DNA from 2 places in the Pseudomonas sp. YNh genome. Region 1 is predicted to be linked to the other one. Evidence: predicted binding sites of a transcription regulator. Region 1 holds the regulator's gene; the other holds the start of a gene.
What was found. The regulator sigma-54, encoded in region 1, starts transcription at its own class of promoters, with help from an activator protein. The targets are predictions, from matches to a motif close to ANTGGCATNNANNTTGCTNT.
Positions count from the first base shown of each region.

Region 2: nirB (nitrite reductase large subunit NirB) is a predicted target of sigma-54. The motif match lies at 1,463-1,482, and genes of this name have one in related genera.

Region 1 is NZ_JBBMRJ010000003.1:35,088-40,529, forward strand. Features, by position in the region: gene lptC (LPS export ABC transporter periplasmic protein LptC) at 1-545, shown strand, start outside; gene lptA (lipopolysaccharide transport periplasmic protein LptA) at 532-1,056, shown strand; gene lptB (LPS export ABC transporter ATP-binding protein) at 1,057-1,782, shown strand; gene WF331_RS04215 (RNA polymerase factor sigma-54) at 1,958-3,451, shown strand; gene hpf (ribosome hibernation-promoting factor, HPF/YfiA family) at 3,531-3,839, shown strand; gene ptsN (PTS IIA-like nitrogen regulatory protein PtsN) at 3,852-4,316, shown strand; gene rapZ (RNase adapter RapZ) at 4,319-5,173, shown strand; gene WF331_RS04235 (HPr family phosphocarrier protein) at 5,193-5,442, shown strand, end outside.
Region 2 is NZ_JBBMRJ010000026.1:76,928-82,369, reverse strand. Features, by position in the region: gene WF331_RS22555 (bifunctional nitrate reductase/sulfite reductase flavoprotein subunit alpha) at 1-1,302, shown strand, start outside; gene nirB (nitrite reductase large subunit NirB) at 1,607-4,159, shown strand; gene nirD (nitrite reductase small subunit NirD) at 4,159-4,521, shown strand; partial or broken gene WF331_RS22540 (NAD(P)-dependent oxidoreductase) at 4,569-4,652, opposite strand; gene WF331_RS22535 (hypothetical protein) at 4,672-5,442, opposite strand, start outside.

The DNA.
Region 1 (5,442 bases):
CGCTGCTAGCAGTGATCGCCGCCCTGCTGGCGGCGGTCGGCTACTGGAACGTCAGCCCGGAAAGCTTCCTCGACAAGCCGGTGGCCCAGGTCGACGAAAGCGCCATCGACTACTATGCGATCAACGCCCACAGCGTGCAGTTTCTGCCTGATGGCAAGCTGCAGTACGAAATGACTGCCGACAAGGTCGAGCACCTCAAGGCCAGCGAAATCACGTTGCTGACCACGCCGGACCTGCACCTGTACCGCGGCACCGAATACCCGTGGCACGTGCAGAGCACCCGCGCCGAGGTCAATCCGGACGGCACCGAGGTCGAACTGATCGACAAGGTCCGGATTGCGCGCATCGACGAAAAGCAGCGTGAAACCATCATTACCAGCTCACGCATGACCGTGTTCCCGCAGAAGCAATATGCGCAGACCGAGCAAGCCGTTAGAATCGACGGCGCCGGTGGCACAACTACGGGCAAAGGAATGAAAGCGTATTTGAAAGAAAGCAGGATGGACCTGCTCTCTAACGTAAGAGGACAGTATGAGGCTCGTTAAAACCCTCCCCCTTTTGCTCAGCCTGAGCGCAGCACTGGGAAGCGCGAGCGCCTTCGCACTGCCGAATGACCGTGATCAGCCGATCCGCATCCAGGCCGACCAGGCCCACCTGGATGACAAGCAAGGCGTAGCCACCTACACCGGCGACGTGGTCATTACCCAGGGCTCGATGATGATCAAAGGCAACACCGTGACCATCACCCGCTCCGCTTCCGGCGACATCGATGTGGTGACCTCGGTGGGCAACCTGGCCTACTTCGAGCAGCAGCAGAGCGCGGCCAAGCCAGACAAGATGAAAGGCTGGGGCGTGACCATCCAGTATCAGGCGCTGAAAGACCTGGTGATCCTCACCGACCGCGCCAAGGTCGAGAACGAAGGCAACACCACCGAAGGCGAGAAGATCGTCTACAACACCCAGACCCAGGTGGCGACCGCCGGTCGCGGTGGCAACGTGACTACACCGCGTCAGCGCATCGACATGGTGATCCAGCCCAAGAAGAAGGCCGAGTAAATGGCAACCCTCAAAGCCCAGCACCTGGCCAAGAGCTACAAGGGGCGGCAGGTCGTACGCGATGTCAGCCTGTCGATCGACAGCGGCCAGATCGTCGGCCTGCTCGGCCCCAACGGCGCCGGCAAGACCACCTGCTTCTACATGATTGTCGGGCTGGTCCAGGCCGAGCAGGGGCGCGTGCTCATCGATAACCTCGATGTCAGCCACCAGCCCATGCACGGCCGCGCCCGTGCTGGCATCGGCTACCTGCCGCAGGAAGCCTCGATCTTCCGCAAGCTGTCGGTGGCCGACAACATCATGGCCATCCTCGAGACCCGCAAGGACATCGACCGCGACGGCCGGCGCAAGGAGCTGGAAAGCCTGCTGCAGGAGTTCCACATCAGCCACATCCGCGACAACCTCGGCATGAGCCTCTCTGGTGGTGAACGCCGTCGCGTCGAGATTGCCCGCGCCCTGGCGACCGCACCCAAGTTCATCTTGCTGGACGAACCATTCGCCGGTGTCGACCCGATCTCGGTCGGCGACATCAAGCAGATCATCCACCATCTCAAGGCCAAGGGCATCGGTGTGCTGATCACCGACCACAACGTGCGCGAGACCCTGGATATCTGCGAAACCGCCTATATCGTCAATGATGGCCGACTGATCGCCGAAGGCGACGCCGAAACCATCCTGGCCAACGACCTGGTCAAAGAGGTTTACCTGGGCCACGAGTTCCGTCTCTGACCCCGGCACGCGCCTGGAGCACCGGAAAATAGCCGCACAACTGCGGGTAAAGTTGTTACGGTGCTCTAGGCAAACGCTACAATTTAAGGCATAAAACTTGCTTGATCTGGCGCCCCGGCGCCCTCGTGTAGTGGATGGCGCATGCGCGCCGGCGAACAAGGTACAAGCCCCTGCCATGAAACCATCGCTCGTCCTAAAAATGGGCCAGCAACTGACGATGACACCGCAGTTGCAACAGGCCATCCGTCTGCTCCAGCTTTCCACCCTGGACCTGCAACAGGAAATCCAGGAAGCGCTGGAGTCGAACCCGATGCTCGAACGTCAGGAAGACGGCGAGGACTTCGACAACAGCGACCCGATGGCGGACAACGCCGAGAACAAGCCGACAGCCGAAGCCCAGGACAACAGCTTCCAGGAAAGCACCATCAGTGCCGACAACCTGGAAGACGGTGAATGGAGCGAGCGCATTCCCAACGAGCTTCCAGTCGATACCGCATGGGAAGACATCTACCAGACCAGCGCCAGCAGCCTGCCGAGCAACGATGACGACGAGTGGGACTTCACCACCCGCACATCGGCCGGCGAAAGCCTGCAAAGCCACCTGCTGTGGCAACTGAACCTGGCGCCGATGTCCGACACCGACCGCCTGATCGCCGTTACCCTGATCGACAGCATCAACGGCCAGGGCTACCTGGAAGACACCCTCGAAGAAATCTGCGCCGGTTTCGACCCTGAGCTGGACATCGAGCTGGACGAAGTCGAGGCGGTACTGCACCGCATCCAACAGTTCGAACCGGCAGGTGTCGGCGCCCGCAATCTGGGCGAATGCCTGCTGCTGCAACTGCGCCAGCTACCTGCCAATACCCCGTGGATGACCGAAGCCAAGCGCCTGGTCACCGATTTCATCGACCTGCTCGGCAGCCGCGACTACAGCCAGCTGATGCGGCGCATGAAAATCAAGGAAGACGAGCTTCGCCAGGTCATCGAACTGGTACAAAGCCTCAACCCGCGCCCTGGTTCGCAGATCGAGTCCAGCGAACCCGAGTACGTGGTGCCCGACGTCATCGTGCGCAAAGATACCGACCGTTGGCTGGTGGAGCTGAACCAGGAAGCCATACCGCGCCTGCGGGTGAACCCGCAATACGCCGGTTTCGTGCGCCGCGCCGACACCAGCGCCGACAACACCTTCATGCGCAACCAGTTGCAGGAAGCGCGCTGGTTCATCAAGAGCCTGCAAAGCCGTAACGAAACCCTGATGAAGGTTGCCACCCAGATCGTCGAGCACCAGCGTGGTTTCCTCGACCACGGCGACGAAGCGATGAAGCCGCTGGTGCTGCATGACATTGCCGAAGCGGTGGGGATGCACGAGTCGACCATTTCGCGAGTTACCACGCAAAAGTACATGCACACACCGCGTGGCATCTACGAACTGAAATACTTTTTCTCCAGCCACGTCAGCACCTCCGAAGGCGGAGAATGCTCGTCCACGGCGATTCGCGCGATCATCAAGAAACTGGTTGCGGCTGAAAATCAGAAAAAGCCATTGAGTGACAGCAAGATCGCTGGTTTACTGGAGGCACAAGGCATCCAGGTAGCCCGTCGCACCGTCGCCAAGTACCGCGAGTCCCTCGGCATCGCACCGTCGAGCGAGCGCAAGCGACTGATGTAGCCCCTGAGATGAGCCACAGCGTTTGTGGGGCAGGTGCGAGACCTGCCTCTTTATGCACGGGCAACAAAGGAGAAGCTGTATGCAAGTCAATATCAGTGGACAGCATGTAGAAGTCACCCCACCGCTGCGTGATTATGTGGAGCAGAAGCTCAAACGCGTAGCGAGTCACTTCGACAAGATCACCAACGTGCAGGTCATCATGAAAGTCGAGAAGCTGCAGCAGAAGGTCGAAGCGACCCTGCAGATTCCCGGCGGTGAAGTGGTTGCCAATGCCGAAGACCAAGACATGTATGCAGCAATCGACGCCTTGGCCGACAAGCTCGACCGCCAACTGAAAAAACACAAGGAAAAACAGCAAAGCCTGCTGCAAGGTGCAGCTGCACGCTGATCCCCCTCATCCATGATCCGACTTGAAACCATCCTGACCCCCGGCCGTTCACTCGTGAACGTGCCGGGCGGCAGTAAGAAGCGCGCCCTGGAAAAGGTCGCCACCGTCATCGCCGACCAAGTGCCAGAACTGGAGATGCAAGACGTCTTCGAAAAACTGGTCGCCCGGGAAAAACTCGGCTCGACCGGTTTCGGCAATGGCATCGCCATCCCCCACTGCCGGCTTGAAGGCTGTTCCGCACCGGTCAGTGCCTTGCTGCACCTGGAAGCTCCAATCGATTACGACGCCATCGATGGCGCGCCCGTGGACCTGCTGTTCGTCCTGCTGGTGCCTGAAGCCGCTACCGATGCCCATCTGGAACTGCTGCGCCAGATTGCCAGCATGCTCGATCGCAAGGAGGTTCGTGATCGCTTGCGTGCCGCCAGCAGTAACGAGGCCCTGTTCCAGGTTGTCCTGGACGTACAGAACGAGCACTGAACATGCGCCTGATCATTGTCAGCGGCCGCTCCGGCTCCGGCAAGAGCACCGCCCTCGATGTACTGGAAGACAACGGTTTCTACTGCATTGACAACCTACCCGCCGGGCTGCTGCCGGAACTGGCGGAAGAAGCGCTGATCAACACCGAACTGCTGCAACCGAAGGTTGCCGTGTCGATCGACGCGCGTAACCTGCCCAGCCACCTGACGCGCTTCCCCGAATTGCTCGAAGAAGCCCGTGCGCGAAACATCCAGTGTGATGTGCTGTTCCTGGATGCCGACGAAGACATGCTGCTCAAGCGCTTCTCGGAAACCCGCCGACGCCACCCACTGACCAATGCCAACCGCTCGCTGGCCGAAGCGATTCGGGTCGAGAGTGAGCTTCTGGGCCCGATCGCCGACCTGGCCGACCTGAAGATCGACACCACCAACCTGAATCTGTATCAGTTGCGTGATTCAATCAAGCTGCGCCTGCTCAACCAACCCGAGCCCGGCACCGCGTTCCTGGTCGAGTCGTTCGGTTTCAAGCGTGGCATGCCGGTCGATGCAGACCTGGTGTTCGATGTGCGCTGCCTGCCAAACCCTTACTGGAAGCCCGAGCTGCGCGAGCACTCCGGCCTCGACCAACCGGTAATCGACTATCTGGCCGCACAGCCGGATGTCGAAGACATGTTCAGCGACATTTCCAGCTATCTGCTCAAGTGGCTGCCCCGCTTCGCCGCCAGCAACCGTGCCTACGTCACCATTGCCATCGGCTGCACCGGCGGCCACCACCGCTCGGTGTACATCACTGAGCGCCTTGGCCAGTTGCTGCAGCAATCCCTGAAAAACGTCCAGGTCCGCCACCGCGACCTCTAGCCCAAGGATCCGCCCCACGATGCCCGCCCGCGAAATCACCATCATCAACAAGCTGGGCCTGCATGCCCGGGCGGCAGCCAAGTTCGTCGGCGTGGCAGGCCGCTTCCCCTGCCAGGTGCGGGTTGGCCGTGCGCCGGACAAGCTGGTGGACGGCAAGAGCATCATGGCGGTGATGATGCTGGCGGCCGGCAAAGGCACCCAGGTGCACCTGCACACCGAAGGCGAGCAGGACAACGACGCCATGGATGCGCTGGTCGAGCTGATCAACA
Region 2 (5,442 bases), on a different contig from region 1:
GGCGACTCCAGTTACGATCAGTTCTGCGGCTTTGGCCGCAAGCTGGACCAGCGTCTGACCGAACTGGGTGGCCGGCGCCTGTTGCAACGGGTGGACTGCGAGCCAGACTTTGACGAAGCGTTCGCAGGCTGGCTTGACGTGTTGCTGCCCTTGCTGGGCAGGGCCGCTGCGCCACCACCGGCGAATGAACCTGCACCCATGGCGGGCTGGAGCAAACAACAACCCTGGCCCGCCACCTTGCTGGAAAACCACCTGCTCAACGGCCCCGGTGCCAGTAAGGAAACACGGCAACTGGTGTTCGACCTGAGCGGTAGCGGCTTCAGCTATGCCGCCGGTGATGCCTTGGGCGTGTGGCCGCGCAATTGCCCGGCGCTGGTCGACGAACTGCTGGCGCTGATGCAGCTTGATGGCCAGGCCATGGTCGAGCTGAAGGGCCAACCTGCCATGCCACTGGCCGAAGCCCTGCACGCGCACCTGGAAATCGCCAAGGTCACCACGCAGCAACTGCAAGCCTTCGCGGGCAGCGCCCCGGGCCTGCAACGTCTACTGCAGCCCGAGTGCAAGGCCGAACTGCAGGACTGGCTGTGGGGCCGGCAACTGGTCGATGTGCTGCGGGCCTTTCCCCAGCAGCTACCGCTGGCCAGCTGGCTTGAACTGCTCAAGCCTTTGCAGCCGCGTCTGTACTCGATCAGCTCCAGCCCGTTAGCGCATCCCGGCCAGGTACACCTGACCGTCTCCACCGTGCGTTATGGCGAGCGCAAGGGCGTATGCTCGGCCTTCCTCGCCGACCGCGCCCAAGCGTTGAAGGTGGCAATTTTCCCGCAGGCGTCCAGGCACTTCCGGTTGCCCGCGGACGACAGCGTGCCGGTGATCATGGTCGGCCCCGGTACCGGCATTGCGCCGTTCCGGGCGTTCCTCGAAGAGCGGGAGGCGCGGGGGGCGAAAGGGGGCAACTGGCTGTTCTTTGGCGAACAGTGCGCCGCTACCGACTTCTATTACCGGGAGCAGCTACAGGCCTGGCAGGCAAGCGGCCACCTGCGTCTGAATACAGCGTTTTCCCGCGACCAGGCCGAGAAGATCTATGTGCAGCAGCGCATGCTGGAGCAGGGCGCGCAGCTGTGGCAGTGGCTGGAAGCGGGGGCGTATTTCTATGTGTGTGGGGATGCGCAGCGCATGGCCAAGGATGTGGATGCGGCGTTGCGGGCGGTCGTGGCTGAGCATGGCGGGATGGATGCGGCGCAGGCGGCTGCCTATGTGGAAGGTTTGAGCAAGGGCAAACGTTATCTGCGGGATGTGTACTGAAGTGCACCGGGATGGGGAGTGATGCACTTGGAATGTGCAATTGCTGTGCTGGCCCTATCGCCGGCAAGCCAGCTCCCACAGGTATCTTACAAACCTCGAAACCTGTGGCGGCCCTTGTGGGAGCTGGCTTGCCGGCGATAGGGCCAGCACAGGAAAAAGGATTGGCACAGTCCCTGCTTTACCTCCAATACAACAAGCCCCACTGATCAACGGCGATCAACCCGGGGGTACACCGTGATGAATACAGGCAAAGGCGCCTGGAGCTTCGGCTCCAGGCGCTTTTTTTTTGATCGAGGATCGGCTTATGAAGGCAACAGCGAGCAGCGGGCAACGAGAGCGACTGGTCATCGTCGGCAACGGCATGGTCGGCCACCATTGCGTCGAACAACTGGTCAGCCGCGGCGCCCTGCAGCGCTTCGAGGTGCAGGTGTTCGGCGAAGAGCGCCAACGCGCCTACGACCGCGTGCACCTGTCCGAATACTTCGGCGGCAGCTGTGCCGAGACCCTGGCCCTGTGCGAGCACGATTTCTACAACGCCAACGGCGTGCACCTGCACCTCGGTGAGGCCGTGCTGGAAATCGACCGTGAGCGCTGCGAAGTAGTCACGGCCGAGGGGCGCTACGGCTACGACCAGCTGGTCCTGGCCACGGGCTCCTACCCCTTCGTGCCGCCGATCGAAGGTTCCAGCGGCAATGCCCGCCTGGTCTACCGCACCCTCGACGACCTCGATGCCATTCGCGCTGCCGCAGCCGGTGCCCGCCGTGGCGTGGTGGTCGGTGGTGGCCTGCTCGGCCTGGAGGCAGCCAACGCCCTCAAGTCGCTGGGCCTGGAAGCCCACGTGGTGGAGTTCGCCCCACGGCTGATGCCGGTTCAGCTGGACAGCGAGGGCGGTGCCGCGCTCAAGGCACAGATTGAAGCGCTCGGTGTGGGCGTGCACCTGTCGCGCGCCACCCAGTCGATCAGCGCCGGTGAAGCCTACCGCTACCGCATGAACTTCGACGGTGGCGAGCATCTGGAAACCGACCTGATCGTGTTCTCCGCCGGTATCCGCCCGCAGGATGCCTTGGGCCGTGGCTGCGGCCTGGACATCGCCGCCCGCGGTGGCGTGGTGATCGACAACCATTGCCGTAGCAGCGACCCGCGCATCTTTGCCATCGGCGAGTGCGCCTCGTGGAACGGTTGCGTGTTCGGCCTGGTCGCCCCAGGCTACAGCATGGCGCGCAACCTGGCGGCTTTGCTGATGGGGGAAGCGGCGGTAGCGTTTACCGGCGCCGACATGTCGACCAAGCTCAAGCTGCTGGGCGTGGATGTCGGCTCGATTGGTGATGCCCATGGCGCCACCCCCGGTTCGCGCAGCTACCGCTTCATCGACGAAGCCAACAGCGCCTACCGCCGGCTGGTGGTGGACGCCAGCGGCAAGCACGTGCTCGGCGCAGTGCTGGTCGGCGACAACAGCTACTACGACACCCTGCTGCAATACGCCCAGAACGGCATCGCCCTGCCAGCCGACCCGGCAGCGCTGATCCTGCCGCAAGGCGGTGGTGCACCGGCCTTGGGCGCCGACGCGCTGCCCGACAGCGCGACCATCTGCTCGTGTCACAACGTCAGCAAGGGCGCGGTGTGCGACGCCATCGACAGCGGTTGCAGCGACCTTGCTGCGGTCAAGGGCTGCACCAAGGCCGGCAGCGGCTGCGGCGGTTGTGCGGCCTTGCTCAAGCAGGTGTTCGAGCACGAACTGACCGCACGTGGCGTAGCGGTGGACAAGAGCCTGTGCGAGCACTTCGCCTACACCCGCCAGGAGCTCTACGGGCTGGTGCGGGTGGAGGGCATCCGCACCTACAGCGAGCTGCTCGCACGCCACGGCAAGGGCCACGTTGGCTGTGACATCTGCAAGCCGGCGGTAGGCAACATCCTCGCCTCCTGCTGGAACCAGCCGATCATGGACCCGGCGCTGGTGCCGCTGCAGGACACCAACGACACCTTCATGGCCAACATGCAGAAGAACGGCACCTACTCGGTGGTGCCGCGTATTCCGGGTGGTGAAATCACCCCCGACAAGCTCATCGTCATCGGCCAGGTGGCCAAGAAGTACGACCTGTACACCAAGATCACCGGCGGCCAGCGCATCGACCTGTTCGGTGCCCAGTTGCACGAGCTGCCGCTGATCTGGGGCGAGCTGATCAAGGCCGGCTTCGAAACCGGCCACGCCTACGGCAAGTCGACCCGCACGGTGAAATCGTGCGTGGGCAGCACCTGGTGCCGTTACGGCGTGCAGGACAGCGTCGCCATGGCCCTGCGCCTGGAAGACCGCTACAAGGGTCTGCGCAGCCCGCACAAGCTCAAGTTCGCGGTGTCTGGCTGCACCCGCGAGTGTGCCGAGGCGCAGAGCAAGGACATCGGCGTGATCGCCACCGACAAGGGCTGGAACCTCTACGTGTGCGGTAACGGCGGTATGCGCCCACGGCATGCCGAGCTGTTCGCCACCGACCTGGACGACGAAACCCTGGTACGCCTGATCGACCGCGTATTGATGTTCTACATCCGTACGGCCGACAAGTTGCAGCGCACCTCGGTGTGGCGCGAGAACCTGGAAGGCGGCCTGGACTACCTGAAGCAGGTCGTGATCGACGATAGCCTAGGGCTCGCCAGCGAGCTGGAAAGCCAGATGCAGCATGTGGTCGACCAGTATGAATGCGAATGGGCCAACGCCCTCAACGACCCCGAGAAGCTCAAGCGCTTCCGTACCTTTGTCAACGATCGCCGCGCTGACCCGGACGTGCACTTCGTGCGTGAACGCGAACAACGCCGGCCAGCGGCGCCGCTGCACCTGATCCCTACTGTCGAGGAGGCTGTCTGATGAACCTGTCCAATGCTGCTGTGAAAACCTGTGAGAACTGGCAGGCGGTGTGCCAGGCGCAAGACCTGGTGGCCGATTCCGGGGTCGTGGTATGGCTCGACGGGGCTCAGGTGGCGCTGTTCTACCTGCCAGGGCAGCCGCAGCCGCTGTATGCGGTGGACAACCGCGACCCGCGTTCCGGCGCCAACATCATCGGTCGCGGGCTGGTGGGCAGTGTGCAAGGTGAGTTGGTGGTGGCAGCGCCGCTCTACAAACAGCACTTCAGCCTGCTGAGTGGGGAGTGCCTGGAGGATGCCGGGCAGAGGTTGCGAGTGTGGCCGGTGCGGTTGAAGGGGGAGGCAGTAGAGCTGGCTGTGGCCTGATAACCATTTGCTGCCTACCCAAGCCTCTTCGCTGTGGGAGCGGCTTCAGCCGCGATCAACGCCGGCTCATCCACCAGCTTGCCGCGTGCGATGTTGATCAGGTATCCCTCTGCACCTAACGCACGCAGCAATGCTTCAAGCCTGCCCGCTTCAGTCGTGACGCACTACAGAAGCGGTTTTCAGAGAGAGGGCGAGCAGGCAGGGAAGTCGGTAGCCCTGCTGCACGTCTTCTCCGCTCACCACCATGCGCTGATTCACGGTATCGACTACTACCGAATTCTCGGCGGTATAGAAACCATCCTCCTGCGAAAACGCGCCAAACTGACCGTAGCCGTGCGGGGAGACGAAGCGGGTATCGAGTTGGCCGTCTGATTGGTAGCGCACTGCCATGTTGAAGGTAAAGAAGCCACCGTACCCCATTAGCCCCCCCTCGGTTTCTTCAATATGGGCCCACCCGCCGTCGACGAGGAAACGCACTACCTGCCCTTGGTTGAACTCGCGGGCAGGTTCGCCAGCATAGTCCAGCCGGTAGATGGTCGGTTGGCTGCGATCGTCGTCGACCGAGTAGTGTTGGCCGTACAATGTGATGCGTTGGCTGCTGTCTTCTACCGTGAAGCCGCTATTGATGATCCCCTCGTCTGACCAGTGGTGGCCCACCTCGCCGAATTTGTCATCGAGACGCCCCGTCAGCGACAAGCCACTCGTTACTGAATACCAGCCCGAATCGCTTTCCACGTAAGTGCAGATCACGATGCGCTGCATCCCCGCAGTTGGGGAGATGACGGCAATGCCTTCAAGGCTGTGCTGTGAACCTTCGGGAATCAGATCGCTCAACGCCAGCAGCCCATTTTCACCGAATTGGGGGTCCCTTCTACCATTGCTGTCCAGGGCGACAACCACCGCGTTGGAATCCCCTGCTTC